Regions from separate parts of the Colwellia sp. MT41 genome, predicted to be linked through region 1. Evidence: predicted binding sites of a transcription regulator. Region 1 holds the regulator's gene; each other region holds the start of a gene.
The links. The regulator sigma-54, encoded in region 1, starts transcription at its own class of promoters, with help from an activator protein. The targets are predictions, from matches to a motif close to GTTGGCACGNNNNTNGNNT.

Region 1 (3,218 bases):
ATTACTAGCTTGTTGAATTAGGTTATAGAGTGCTTGATTATCATGGCATTTGCGAACTCGCTTAATCATCTTTTTATTACTAAATAATTTAGCGATACTTTGTAGGGTAATTAAGTGTTCTTTACAGCTATTTTCCGGCACAAATAAGGCAATAAAAACATCTACATTCCTATTATCTATGGCATCAAAATCAATAGCTTGTTCTGTTGTTATTAACACTGCGACAGCTTTATTGGCATTAGGTAATCGACCATGGGGTATGGCAATGCCGTTTCCTATGCCGGTACTACCCATTTTTTCTCTATTAAGTAAACTTTCTAGCAGATCATCTTGTTCTATATCACCGATTTGCTTGGCAGCGAGTTGACAAATTTTTTCTAAAATACGTTTTTTACTGGTGATTTCTACATCACAAGTGGTACAGCTTGTTGTTAATATTTCTGATAATTGCATAATGGTGTTAATTATTTTAGGCGCCCAACTGTGCTAATTCATTTAGCTTAGGGCGCCAGATTTATCGGCTTTAATTACTTTAAAGCGTATTCATGATTTAGCTAAGCTTAGTGCTGAGCTATCTTACCTTTATACTTAAGGATTTGTCGATCAAGTTTATCAACTAGAGTATCAATAGAAGCATACATGTCGCCGTTAACTGCTGAGGCAAACACTTCACCGCCATTAATATGGATATTGGCTTCTGCTTTTTGGTTAAGCTTTTCTACGGTAAGTACGACATGAATATTATTGATATGATCAAAATGTCGTTCTAGTTTTGAGAACTTGCTATCAACATATTTTCGTAATGAACTTGTTACTTCTACATGATGGCCAGAAAGATTAATTTGCATAAGCATGATCCTTTTATGGTAGTGTTTTAAAGTAAACTCTTACGTTGGTTTGATGGTGGTATCGCTAATGATTCTCGGTATTTAGCAATAGTCCGTCGCGCCACTTTTATTCCCTGCTCGGCCAGTATATCAGCCATTTTGCTGTCACTTAACGGTTTAGCAGGTGTTTCCGCTAAGATAAGTTTTTTAATTAAAGAACGAATTGCGGTCGATGAACATTCACCACCATTTTCGGTACTAACATGGCTGGAGAAGAAGTATTTTAACTCAAAAATCCCTCTTGGTGTGTGCATGTATTTTTGCGTGGTCACTCGAGATATGGTGGATTCGTGCATATCAACAGCTTCAGCAATATCATTGAGCACCATAGGAAGCATGGCTTCAGCACCATGCTCTAAAAATCCTTGCTGACGCTGAACTATGCAATTGGACACCTTGAGTAAGGTGTCATTACGAGATTCTAAGCTCTTAATAAACCATTTGGCTTCTTGCAAGTTTGATCTAATAAATTGACCATCATTAGTTGATGATTTCATTGTTTTAGACATGGCCGCATATTGCTTATTAATAGAGAGTTTTGGTGCCGTGTCCGAATTTAACTCAACCACCCAGCGACCATTTTTCTTTTCAACGGTAACATCAGGAATAACGTATTGGTTATTACCTTTAATTACCGCATCACCTGGACGAGGATTTAAGCTTTGAATTAAACGCATAACTTCACGCAGTTGATCTTCTTTTAATTTGGTTTTACGCATTAACTGACGGTAATCTCGGTTACCAAGTAAATCAATATGTTCATTGATAATGAGTTTACTTTCTTTCAGATAAGGGGTATCAGCACTAAATTGATTCAACTGAATAAGTAAACAATCAGCAATTGAGCGAGCAGCGACGCCAATAGGGTCAAACATATTAATACGTTTTAAGACCGCTTCAACTTCATCCTGCTCTAGCCCTTCTGTACCGACACTTTCTAGAATTTCTTCTGGTGATACGGTTAAATAACCGGCATCATCAACTGCTTCAATAATGGCAATAGCGATGGTTTTATCGGTATCAGTGAAAGGCGTTAATTCCATTTGCCACAATAGATGATCTTGAATGGAGTCCGTGGTTTCCCCTTGATAGGTATAATCATCGGCAGGGCTACTAACTGCGCCGGTATTTGAAACGCCAGCACTGTAACTTTCTTCCCAGGTGGTATCGATATTTAGTTCTTCGGGTATTTCCTTTTTTTCCATGGCCTCAGTGGTACTGATTTCGTCAATACTTGCTGGTTGCTCTTCACTCCCGTCACTTGTTGTCAGCTCAGTGTTAGTTTCAGAGACACTGGTTGTAAATGCTTCTTCAAGATTGTTTTCATCGCTAGTATTTTCATTTTCAACTTTTTCATCAAGCTCAAGTAATGGATTGCTCTCTAATACTTCTTGAATTTCTTGTTGTAATTCTAACGTTGACAGTTGCAACAGCTTGATTGCTTGTTGCAACTGCGGAGTCATGGTTAATTGTTGTCCAATACGGAGCTGTAGTGTAGGTCGCATCTAGGTTATATGATTTCCTATTTATTATTCTTAGTAGTTATAGTTTGCTAATCTATCACTACTTTGCTCTTAAATTGTTCTGCTTAAAGCTAGTCATTTTCGCTTTAGTATAGCCTTACTATAGCGTGAATTGTTCGCCAAGGTATACATCTCTCACTTTTTGATTAGCAAGAATTTGCTCGGCATTGCCTTGGGCAATTATTTCACCGTGGCTAACGATATAGGCATGCTCACAAACGTCTAAAGTTTCTCTAACATTATGGTCGGTGATTAATATACCTATGCCGCGCTCTTTTAATTGTAATATTATTTTTTTAATGTCGCCAACCGAAATAGGGTCAACACCAGCAAAGGGTTCATCTAATAAAATAAATTGTGGCTCAGCCGCTAATGCTCGGGCAATTTCAACGCGTCGTCTTTCACCACCTGACAAGCTCATGCCGGTATTATCTTTGATATGACAAATATGAAACTCTTCTAACAGGTGTTCAAGTTTTTCCGCGCGTTGTGTTTCAGTAAGCTCTTTACGTATTTGTAAGATAGCCATGATATTATCACTAACGGTGAGTTTTCTAAAAATTGATGCTTCTTGCGGTAAATAACCTATGCCCATGCGGGCTCTTTCATGCATAGGAATAAGTGTTAAGTCTTGGCCATTGAGTTTGATAGTGCCACCATCATTGGGGACTAAGCCAACAATCATATAAAAGGAGGTGGTTTTGCCAGCGCCATTGGGTCCTAATAAGCCAACTATTTGCCCAGCATTAACTTGTAAACTGACATTTTTAACAACCTGTCTATTTTTATAGGACTTAGATAAACCCTC
Region 2 (3,218 bases), 830 kb from region 1:
CTGGCAAGTGCCAGAAACTGCAGGTCCAGGACCAGCAGATACTAGCTCGGTAGTCTGGGTTTATCATTCTCATGTTAACAGCATCAGAGATTCTAATACCGGTTTGATTGGCGCTATTGTTATTACTGCTAAAGGCATGGCTAAGGCTGATGGCTCACCTAAAGATGTTGACCGTGAGTTTATCAATCTATATACAGTGATGAATGAAAATGAAAGCTGGTTTTTAGCCGATAATATCAAAAATTACCTGACCGCTCCGGCCAGCGATGACATTACTGAGGATGAAGATTTTGTTGAAGGTAACCTGATGCATATGATTAACGGTTACCTGTTTGCGAACTTACCTGGTTTAACCATGGTTGAGGGTGAAAAAGTGCGTTGGCATTTAATTGCCTTAGGCACAGAAGTTGATTTACATACCCCGCATTGGCATGGTCATACCGGTTTGATCAATGGCCATAGAACTGATGTGGTGGAATTATTGCCAGCGTCGATGAAAACCTTAGATATGACGGTTAATAATTCGGGCATTTGGATGTATCACTGTCATGTTAATGATCATATCGCTGCCGGTATGACGGCACTTTATCAAGTGTTGGCAAAATAACAGGTATTATATAACTAGTGGGGCAGCAGCGATTTTTTATTGCTACCGTCCTACTTACCGTGAGCTACTACTGGCTAGCATACGCATAGTGCTTTGTGAAAAACTGAGTGAGAAAAATATTAAATGACAGCTTTGCTCTATAACTAGCTTATTGCGAGTAACAGGAGTAAATAGTATTACTGTAGTTACTGCGATAACTGAAGCCGAAAACTCACCAAAAGGTATTTTTTTTGATGCTTGCTCAATCAAAGTAGAGTGGTTAAATTTGCTACGTAAGCAAAAAAGCACCTGACAAATGGCAGATGCTTAAAAGGACCGGAAAATATTTAAGCGTTATTTTTTAATTTTCGTGATGCTAAACCCATAAGGCTTAATGCAAAAATAGCAAGTGTAGTTGGTTCAGGTATATCTGTTACTGAATTTGATGCCGGTGCTATAACTGCACTTACACCAAAATCCCATGGATGTCCCTGAATATCAAAGGCCCATGCTCCATCTTGTCCAAAGTGAATATCCATATTAGATGGGTAAGCATTTAAACCTTGTTGATATTCGTAATATGTTGTGCCGGATTTTTCCCATATAGTGTGGGAAAAGTCTAGCTCAAAGCTAGATTGATCAGCAGCTATCGAGCCTGAAACAGCAAAAATACCAGATTCCAAAATACTATTACTAGCCGCAGTATTGTTATTATTAAATAATGTAAAGGCGTCTATATGAATAGATGGACCATCGTAAGAGAATGATACAAGGTTGTTATTGTCTATAATAAACGCTTCCCCTGGGGTATAACCATTTATTACAATAGAGCCAGACACTTCGATATTTTGAGTTGGATCAGTTAGGCCCATCGTTGAATTACAATCACCACAAATTGCAGTCCAAGTAAAAGTGAAATCAGTGTCACTAGGTAGGATGTTTGCATGTGCTGCCTGAGATAACGATGCAATAACTAGAGCACTTTTTAGTAGGTTAGAAAAAGCTTTGTTCATTTATATATATCCTTATTAATAAAAATAATGGCATTAAATTATAATGCCATTGAGCTTGTAAGGCAAAAAACGTACCAAGTGTTTCGTTGTGTGCTGTGTACTACTGGAATTGGCTATTTAACAGAGATATCCAAATTAATAACGAATACTTTTATAGGTGTTGTAAAAAATCATGACACCTTTTTTATATAATTGATAAAGTTGAATAGCATAGGTAGGGCCTTGCTTCTCATTATCAATAAAGGCATTCATTATGGGGTGAAAACAATGGAACTACTGAAACATAAAGTTGCTATGAAATATCATCTGAATAGACAGTAATAAATATTAAGGATAATAATGAAGTTTTTATAGAACAAGATACCACCACCATTAGTTGCACTATTAATTGCTGTGGCTATGTGGGGCTTAAGCAATTTTACAGCTACTGTAGCGCTACCTGCTACAGTATATTCGATGGTTACGGGCTTTGTTCTCGCAGGCGTATTCTTTGCTTTATCTGGTGCAATATCTTTTCGATTAGCTAAAACAACGGTAAATCCGCTCAAGCCTGATACCGCCAGTTCACTGGTTACTTCGGGTGTTTATCAATTTACTCGTAATCCCATGTATGTGGGTTTTGTTGCATTATTATTTGTTTGGGCTAGTCATTTAGGATCAGCTTGGGGCATAGCGTTAATTGCCTTGTATATCGTTTACATTCAACGCTTTCAAATTGTGCCTGAAGAAAGAGCGCTTGTGGCGATATTTAAAGTAGAATTTTCTGACTATAAAGCAAAGGTTAGTCCGTGGTTATAATGACTACATGTAACGAATTTAGGGCTATAATTTAGTAAATAAACTTCCTTATTAATAGCAAAAAAAAGGGGAAGTGCATCACTGCAATTCCCCTATAATAGAAAATATAATAACTTCCTTATTCTACATTGCCGATAATAACTTAGCATTGGTCACTAGGTTTCTTACACCATGAGCGTGATCTTCATTAAAGGTATTACCTTCACACCACTTGCCAACGGTGGCAATGTTAACCTTGGCAACTTGTGGGCGTACGCTCCAAGAAACTTGTAACGGTGAACCTTTTTCGTTGTAGCCAGGGCCCGTAGTTGAACCCGCATATTGAATGGCACTACCGGTATTGTTTGGAATATTAAATGCTTGTTGATAGCCATTTTTAGCACCATGTTTAGTGAGTTTGCTAAAATCTAAAGCATTTTTATCATTCACCAATACATATACTTGCGTTTCTACGCGTAATTGTGGGTTCATGATTGATTCACTTAAACAAGCACCTAATGTTGGCCCAGGCATTACTTGCGCGCTTGAATGCACGTAATGAACTTCAATGGTATCACCTGAATATAAGCCGCCATGTTTACTTGGACAAACTTTACTTTTATAAGTACTGCTTTCTTTTGCTGTTAGCTTACCAGTGTAAACAAAACCACTTTGAAAACCGTGACCATCACCATTACCCGCGTATTTAGCAAACTCACCCCCTTTATGCTCAGCATTTTTATGGAAGTGAATATTACATAAATTCATAGCAGTATAAGCGGGGGCAGTAGTAAACGCGCGAGCATTACTACCCTTGATGGTATCGATATCTCGTGGAGATT
Region 3 (3,218 bases), 660 kb from region 1:
CTTCGGTTATTTTTTCTGCTGTTTTTTCAATAGGGGCTTCTTTAGCGGCTGCTTCGACCCGCTTATCAGCAACTGAGTCACTTGCCGCATCACTTCCCTGAGCAGAAACAGAGGCAAGTAGCGCATCGATATCATCTGGATCAGTGACATCCGCTGCTACTTTTTCTTCGGTTATTTTTTCTGCTGTTTTTTCAATAGGGGCTTCTTTAGCGGCTGCTTCGACCGGCTGTTCAGCAACTGAGTCACTTGCCGCATCACTTCCCTGAGCAGAAACAGAGGCAAGTAGCGCATCGATATCATCTGGATCAGTGACATCCGCTGCTACTTTTTCTTCGGTTATTTTTTCTGCTGTTTTTTCAATAGGGGCTTCTTTGGCGGCTGCTGTGACTTGTTGTTTCGCTGGCTCTTCATCATCAAGTTTGTCAATACCACCCAGCAAATCATCTAAGTCATCTTGGTTTAATTCACCACCAGCAAGCTCTTCTGCTTGGTCATTTTTTTCTTCAACTTCCTGTTCATTTACTTCATCGAGTGCAGCTTCGGCTTTTTCTTTGGCAGGCTCTTCAACAGCTGGTACCTCATCGTCTAAACCACCAAGCAAATCATCTAAGTCATCTTGGTTTAATTCACCACCAGCAAGCTCATCGGCTTCTTCATTGGTTTTATCATCGGCTGAAGGCTTTTCCGAGGCCGGCGATTCATCATCTAATCCTGCTAACAAGGAGTCTAAATCATCTTGAGCCAACGTCCCGCCCTCAAGAATATCATCGTCGCTACCATCATCGAGTAGTATATCTTCAAGATCGTCGAGATCATCTAAACTATCGTCTTCATCTAAATGAATGGCATCACTATCGTTGTCAATTAAATCAATGGATAGTTCATCATCCAATGACAAGTCATCACTCAAATCAAGCTCATCATCCAAGTTCAACTCATCGTCTAATGACAATTCATTATCAAGTGATAGTTCCTCTTCAACGACAGTTTCTTTTTTAGCTTTAGGGCTAGGTGTTTTCTTTTTGCTATCTAACTCACTGAAAAAAGCTTCATCCGATGCTTGTTGCCTACGCTTAAACAAAAAGCCTAATAAGGCGAGAATTAAAAGAGCAGGCATGGTACCCATGACAATTTTAAACCATAAACTTGAGGTTATATCTTGCTCTGCCAGCGCGGCCTGTTGCTGTTCTAATAATAACTGCTGTTCTCTAGCTTCCGCCTTTGCTAGTAAGGCTTGCTGCAATTTGATCATGTCGTCCATTTGCAACTTAATTTCTTTACCTTTAGCTACCTCATTTTGCATGACGTCAAGCGTGTCATTAAAAGAGTTGAGTCGCAGACGTAAAGCTTCATTTTCTCTTAAAATTGCTTGCAGGCCATCAATAGAATCTGAGATATCATTTTGAATGTTCTCTAAACGTTTTTGTTGCTGACCATCAATTTTTTGTAATTGCTCTTTAATTTCAGTTTTTACCGTCTCTAAATCTTTTTTATTAATGGTCGGCTCTTGCGCTACTATTTTGTTAGTCGCTTTAGGTTGAATTTTTAGCCAAGCTTTACTATCACGCGCTGACTTCTTTTTGGCACTCTCGGTATTAATTGCCATCATGTTATTAAACGATGGGATTTTTAAATATTGCCCCTCAATTAAATGGTTGATATTACTATCAACAAACGCTTGTGGGTTTTTTTGGTATAGCGCCTGCATTACTTGGTAAACACTCAAGCGAGTATCAGGCTTAATTCTAGTGGCAATATTCCACAAAGTATCTTTAGAGGTGATGGGACCATATCGGTCATAAGGAAAAACATCACTACTTTTAGGTCCACGCATGCGAATGCCGCGCTCTTCTTCTGCACTAATAACGGGGAAATGAGCCGTAAGTATGCCAATAATAATCGCCTGCCATAGGCACAGGCGTAATAATTTTTGCATCAGGATTCCTAATTAAGCTAATTTAACTATTTTATCTTATGGGCACTATTATATTTTGCGCCAAAAAAACACCGCATTACTTCACCTTTTACCTAGTAAAGCTTATCTAACAGATAAAATGCAATCTTTATTCCAAAAAAGCATTAACTAACAAGATAATAGCAAATTCACTCAATAAGTCTTCTGTTTTTGTAACTGTCCGGTAAACAAAGTTCCAAAAAATATGGCTTGGTTAATACTTAGTTACAGGCTTTAACGATGACAGCATTGCCCTGAGCAATACTTTTATCTAAAGGGATTAGCTGGCTTAAGCGAAAAAACTCGTCGTTCATTAATGGCTATAATGAACGACGAGTTTTATTGATTGAGTGTACTTAACTTTTGTTAACTTAATTTATCGTAGTTATACCCGTCACCATTCAAAGTGCTCGATTTCAGTGGGAATTAAAAGGGCTTTAAGCAAGGGAAATCATTGAAGCATAGTCATTCTATGGTTTCATTATTTAACGCGGTATAAAGTCATTTTAAACCCATCGAAGAAGCGTTTGAGCAACATCACTTCATCGTTGCTGTAACTCATAATGACGCGACATGGATGTAGCTTATTAGAGAATGCAGGAGCATATTCTCCTGAACAACCATTATTTCATCACAGCGCCTTGCATTGAAATTGCTCAAGCACTCTGAAACATGCATCTTGAATGGTAACGGGTATAACAACCTTAAGTCACTAGCTTAAATAATCTTTTACCAATAACTCAGCAATTTGTACACTATTCGTTGCCGCCCCTTTGCGGACATTATCGGCAACAACCCACATATTTATGCCGCAATTGTGGCTGATATCTTCACGAATACGACCAACATAAGTTCCATCTTTACCACTAGCATCACTAATTTGGGTTGGAAAATCTTCATCATTACGACAAAGAACGACACCGGGAGCTTTCTCTAACAAGTCTTTAACTTCTTCTGCGGAAATAGGAGAATTAGTTTCAATGTGCAGGGCTTCGCCATGACCAAAAAATACCGGAACACGCACTGCGGTAGGATTAACTAAAACGTTTTCATCACCGAGTATTTTCTTAGTTTCCCAAACCATCTTCATTTCTTCTTTGGTGTAACCATTTTCTAAGAAGACATCAATTTGTGGAATAACATTAAAAGCGATTTGGCGAGAAAAGTTTTTACTTTTCACTGGCTTGCCACTTAATAAATCAGCGGTTTGTTTCGCTAATTCATCCATAGACTCTTTACCACCACCAGATACCGATTGATAGGT
Region 4 (3,218 bases), 2.0 Mb from region 1:
GAGCTTACATTTTGATGGCTTTAGCGTCTTAGCTTTACATGGTGATTTAGAGCAACGTGATAGAGATCAAACCTTATTACGCTTTGCTAATAAAAGTACTTCAATTCTTGTCGCGACTGACGTTGCCGCACGTGGTTTAGATATCGACAGTTTAGACCTAGTGATTAATTACCATATTGCCCGTGATAGTGAGGTGCATGTACACAGAATTGGTCGTACAGGGCGTGCCGGCAGTAAAGGTTTAGCTTATTCACTCTTTAGTGATAAAGAAAGCTATAAAGTCGGCTTACTTGAAGATTATCTTGACGCCGTGATCACCCCTGAGCCATTACCATCATTAGCCGTACTGGCTAATGAACGTCCACAAGCTAAAATGGCGACCATTCAAATTGATGGTGGTAAAAAGCAAAAAGTACGTCCAGGTGATATCTTAGGCGCGCTTACCGGTGATAATGGCATCAAGGGCTCACAAGTGGGAAAAATTTCAGTACACGATAACAAAGCCTATGTTGCCGTTGCTAAAGGCGCATTGAAATTAGCGTTAAGAAAATTAGCCAAAGGCAAAATGAAAGGGCGAACTTTTAATGCACGTCACTTAACGGTTTAATTAGCCAGTTAGTCAATCTATAAAGCCTAATGAAAAAAGCCTACCAAGAGCTGCTTGCTAACCAGCAGCTTGATTTTGATCCGGCTCAAACTCAAGCCATCGATGCTTTAGTTTTACTCTCCGAGCAACTTGTCACTAGAAAAAGCACAGCTAAACACCGTCAGGGCTCGGTGAGAGGTTTATATTTTCATGGCAGAGTAGGGCGGGGTAAAACTATGCTGATGGATTTATTTTATCAGCAACTTGCCATAAAAAATAAAAAGCGCATTCATTTCCATCACTTTATGGAAAGTGTTCACCAGCAACTGGCTCAGTTAACCGGACAATCAGAGCCGCTTAGCCATATTGCCAAAGCGTGGGCAAAAAACATTGATCTATTATGCTTTGATGAATTTTTTGTTACCGATATTGGTGATGCTATGCTGCTTAGTGGTTTATTTTCGGCACTATTTAGTCAAGGTGTGACGCTTGTTGCTACCTCTAATTGTCGGCCTGAGCAGCTGTATCGTAATGGCTTACAAAGAGAGCGCTTCCTACCCACTATCGCTTTGCTCAAGCAATATTGTCAGGTTATCTCTATTGATGGTGAAGTGGATCATAGACGAAGTAACCTGGCTAAAAATGCCATTTATACTAATTATTTTTTATTAGCTAACCAAGGTGAGAAAAAATTAAATGCCCGCTATAAAAGTCTAACAAAGACCGAGCAGTTAGTTGCTGGCGAAATAGAGATTAATCACCGACCGCTGAGTTATTTAGCTCAAAGTGATCAGGTTATTTTTTTCGACTTTTTTGCTCTGTGTTCAGGTCCCCGTAGTCAGCGAGACTATATGGCGCTAGCGCAAGACTTCTCCACGGTATTTATTGCTAACGTACCGCAATTTTCAGGTGAATTAGTACCGGCGGTATTTTCAGGCGTTGAAGATAGTTATCAACGTAGCGGTGTTTTAATGGGAGATTTACAGCTACTTGATGACGAAGCGCGAAGATTTATTGCCCTTGTTGATGAGTTCTACGATCAAAAGGTCAACTTAATTGTTAGTGCTGCAGTTGATATCTTTGACCTTTATCAGGGGCAGCAACTTGCCTTTGAATTTCAGCGGTGTCAGTCTCGATTAATGGAAATGCAAAACGGCTGACAATTTCCTATTAAAACTAAAAAACTAATAACTGGTCAATTTGACTAATTAGATTACATTTTATTAGCCTCCTTATATTGATTTTTCTTTATCCGTTTGATATTTATATAAAAATAAACTTGGCACTATGCTTGTAAAGCCCTACAGGTAATTGTAATCAATAGACTCGCTCAACGGGTACTAACCCCCGCTGACTTTAATTTCATAAGGATAGAAACATGACTTACTTTCATCGCACCTTACTAGCAAGTGCACTCACGGTCTCACTGGCATCATCAACGATATATGCCCACCAATCATGTGATGTTGATTTATCGGCCAGCTTCACTATCAACCCTAACGCCATTGAGTTTTTACATGATGAAGGCGAAAATGATGGTGAAATGCGTAGTTTATATAAAATTATCCAGGGTGAAAAACTTATCATTGCTAAGCAAAGTATTGCGCTAACCGATACTCAGCAAGCATTGCTGCGAAAGTATGATGAAAAAATTCGCCAGCTAGTCCCGCAAGTTAAAAGTGTTGCCATTGAAGGTGTTGATTTGGCGGTAGAAGGGGTTAATCTTGCTTTTAATGCGCTATTGGGTGAAGGTAACAGCGTCGCCGCTGATTTGACCCAAGAGTTAACCAAAATACGAGCTCAAATTGTCGCCAACCTATCCATTGAAGATGGCATTTATGTCGGTGTTGATGGTTTAGCCAGCGAAGAGTTACTTGGTAAAGATTTTGAGCAACGTATTGAGTCGGTAGTGGAAAAAGCAGTGTTAAATTCTATGGGCAGCATCTTAATTGCCCTGGGCCAGCGCATGGTAGCAGCAGAGGGTGAGCAGCAAAGTTTTGTAACACGATTGGAAAATTTTTCCGATACCATAGAGCAAGAGATGACAGCTAGGGTTGCTAAAATTGAACAAAAGGCCCTGGCACTTTGTCTCAGTATTGCTGAAGTGGATGCGCTAGAAGAGCAACTGAAAGATGAAATTAAGCTGCTTGCTCATATCAATGTTTTTACCGTGACAGTTGCCCATGATAAGGATGAGCATCATGCGAGCGCAAAGTAGCGGCTAAGTTGTGGTATAAAGGCATATAGCTCTTAGCTATGTTGTCTAATTATTGCCAGTAATTTAACCGCTAAAAGACAATATAAATATTGCTCAACACTAAGGCTCTGCACTGATATAATTGCCGAGTCTTTTTTATATTTTAATTTAGTGAAACATGCACGCTGTCCATCAATTACATCAATACCGTAAAAGCATCAGTACTACCACCTATAAAGCCAGAGGCTATAGGGTTATTCGCTGCCAACTTTGCCAGCTAGCTCAGCAGTTTTGTATCTGTGCACTAGCGCCCAGTCAAGAGCATGTACAAACAACGGCAGGATTCGTATTGCTTATGCATGACACTGAAGTATTAAAACCGAGTAACACCGGCAAACTCATTGCCGACATTATTCCGGATAGCTTTGCTTTTTT

Region 2: CMT41_RS01080 (PEP-CTERM sorting domain-containing protein) is a predicted target of sigma-54. The motif match lies at 1,660-1,678, and genes of this name have one in related genera.
Region 3: CMT41_RS13245 (FimV/HubP family polar landmark protein) is a predicted target of sigma-54. The motif match lies at 2,055-2,073, and genes of this name have one in related genera.
Region 4: CMT41_RS05900 (DUF2884 family protein) is a predicted target of sigma-54. The motif match lies at 1,865-1,883, and genes of this name have one in related genera.

What each region holds. Positions count from the first base shown of each region.
Region 1 covers NZ_CP013145.1:3,756,682-3,759,899, reverse strand. Annotated here, with positions in the region: gene ptsN (PTS IIA-like nitrogen regulatory protein PtsN) at 1-453, opposite strand, end outside; gene hpf (ribosome hibernation promoting factor) at 561-848, opposite strand; gene CMT41_RS15905 (RNA polymerase factor sigma-54) at 875-2,392, opposite strand; gene lptB (LPS export ABC transporter ATP-binding protein) at 2,511-3,218, opposite strand, start outside.
Region 2 covers NZ_CP013145.1:248,947-252,164, forward strand. Annotated here, with positions in the region: gene CMT41_RS01075 (multicopper oxidase domain-containing protein) at 1-607, shown strand, start outside; gene CMT41_RS01080 (PEP-CTERM sorting domain-containing protein) at 934-1,599, opposite strand; gene CMT41_RS01085 (methyltransferase family protein) at 2,056-2,397, shown strand; gene CMT41_RS01090 (delta-class carbonic anhydrase) at 2,521-3,218, opposite strand, start outside.
Region 3 covers NZ_CP013145.1:3,099,941-3,103,158, forward strand. Annotated here, with positions in the region: gene CMT41_RS13245 (FimV/HubP family polar landmark protein) at 1-1,936, opposite strand, end outside; gene CMT41_RS13250 (aspartate-semialdehyde dehydrogenase) at 2,667-3,218, opposite strand, start outside.
Region 4 covers NZ_CP013145.1:1,389,687-1,392,904, forward strand. Annotated here, with positions in the region: gene dbpA (ATP-dependent RNA helicase DbpA) at 1-607, shown strand, start outside; gene zapE (cell division protein ZapE) at 637-1,746, shown strand; gene CMT41_RS05900 (DUF2884 family protein) at 1,965-2,804, shown strand; gene CMT41_RS05905 (tRNA-uridine aminocarboxypropyltransferase) at 2,962-3,218, shown strand, end outside.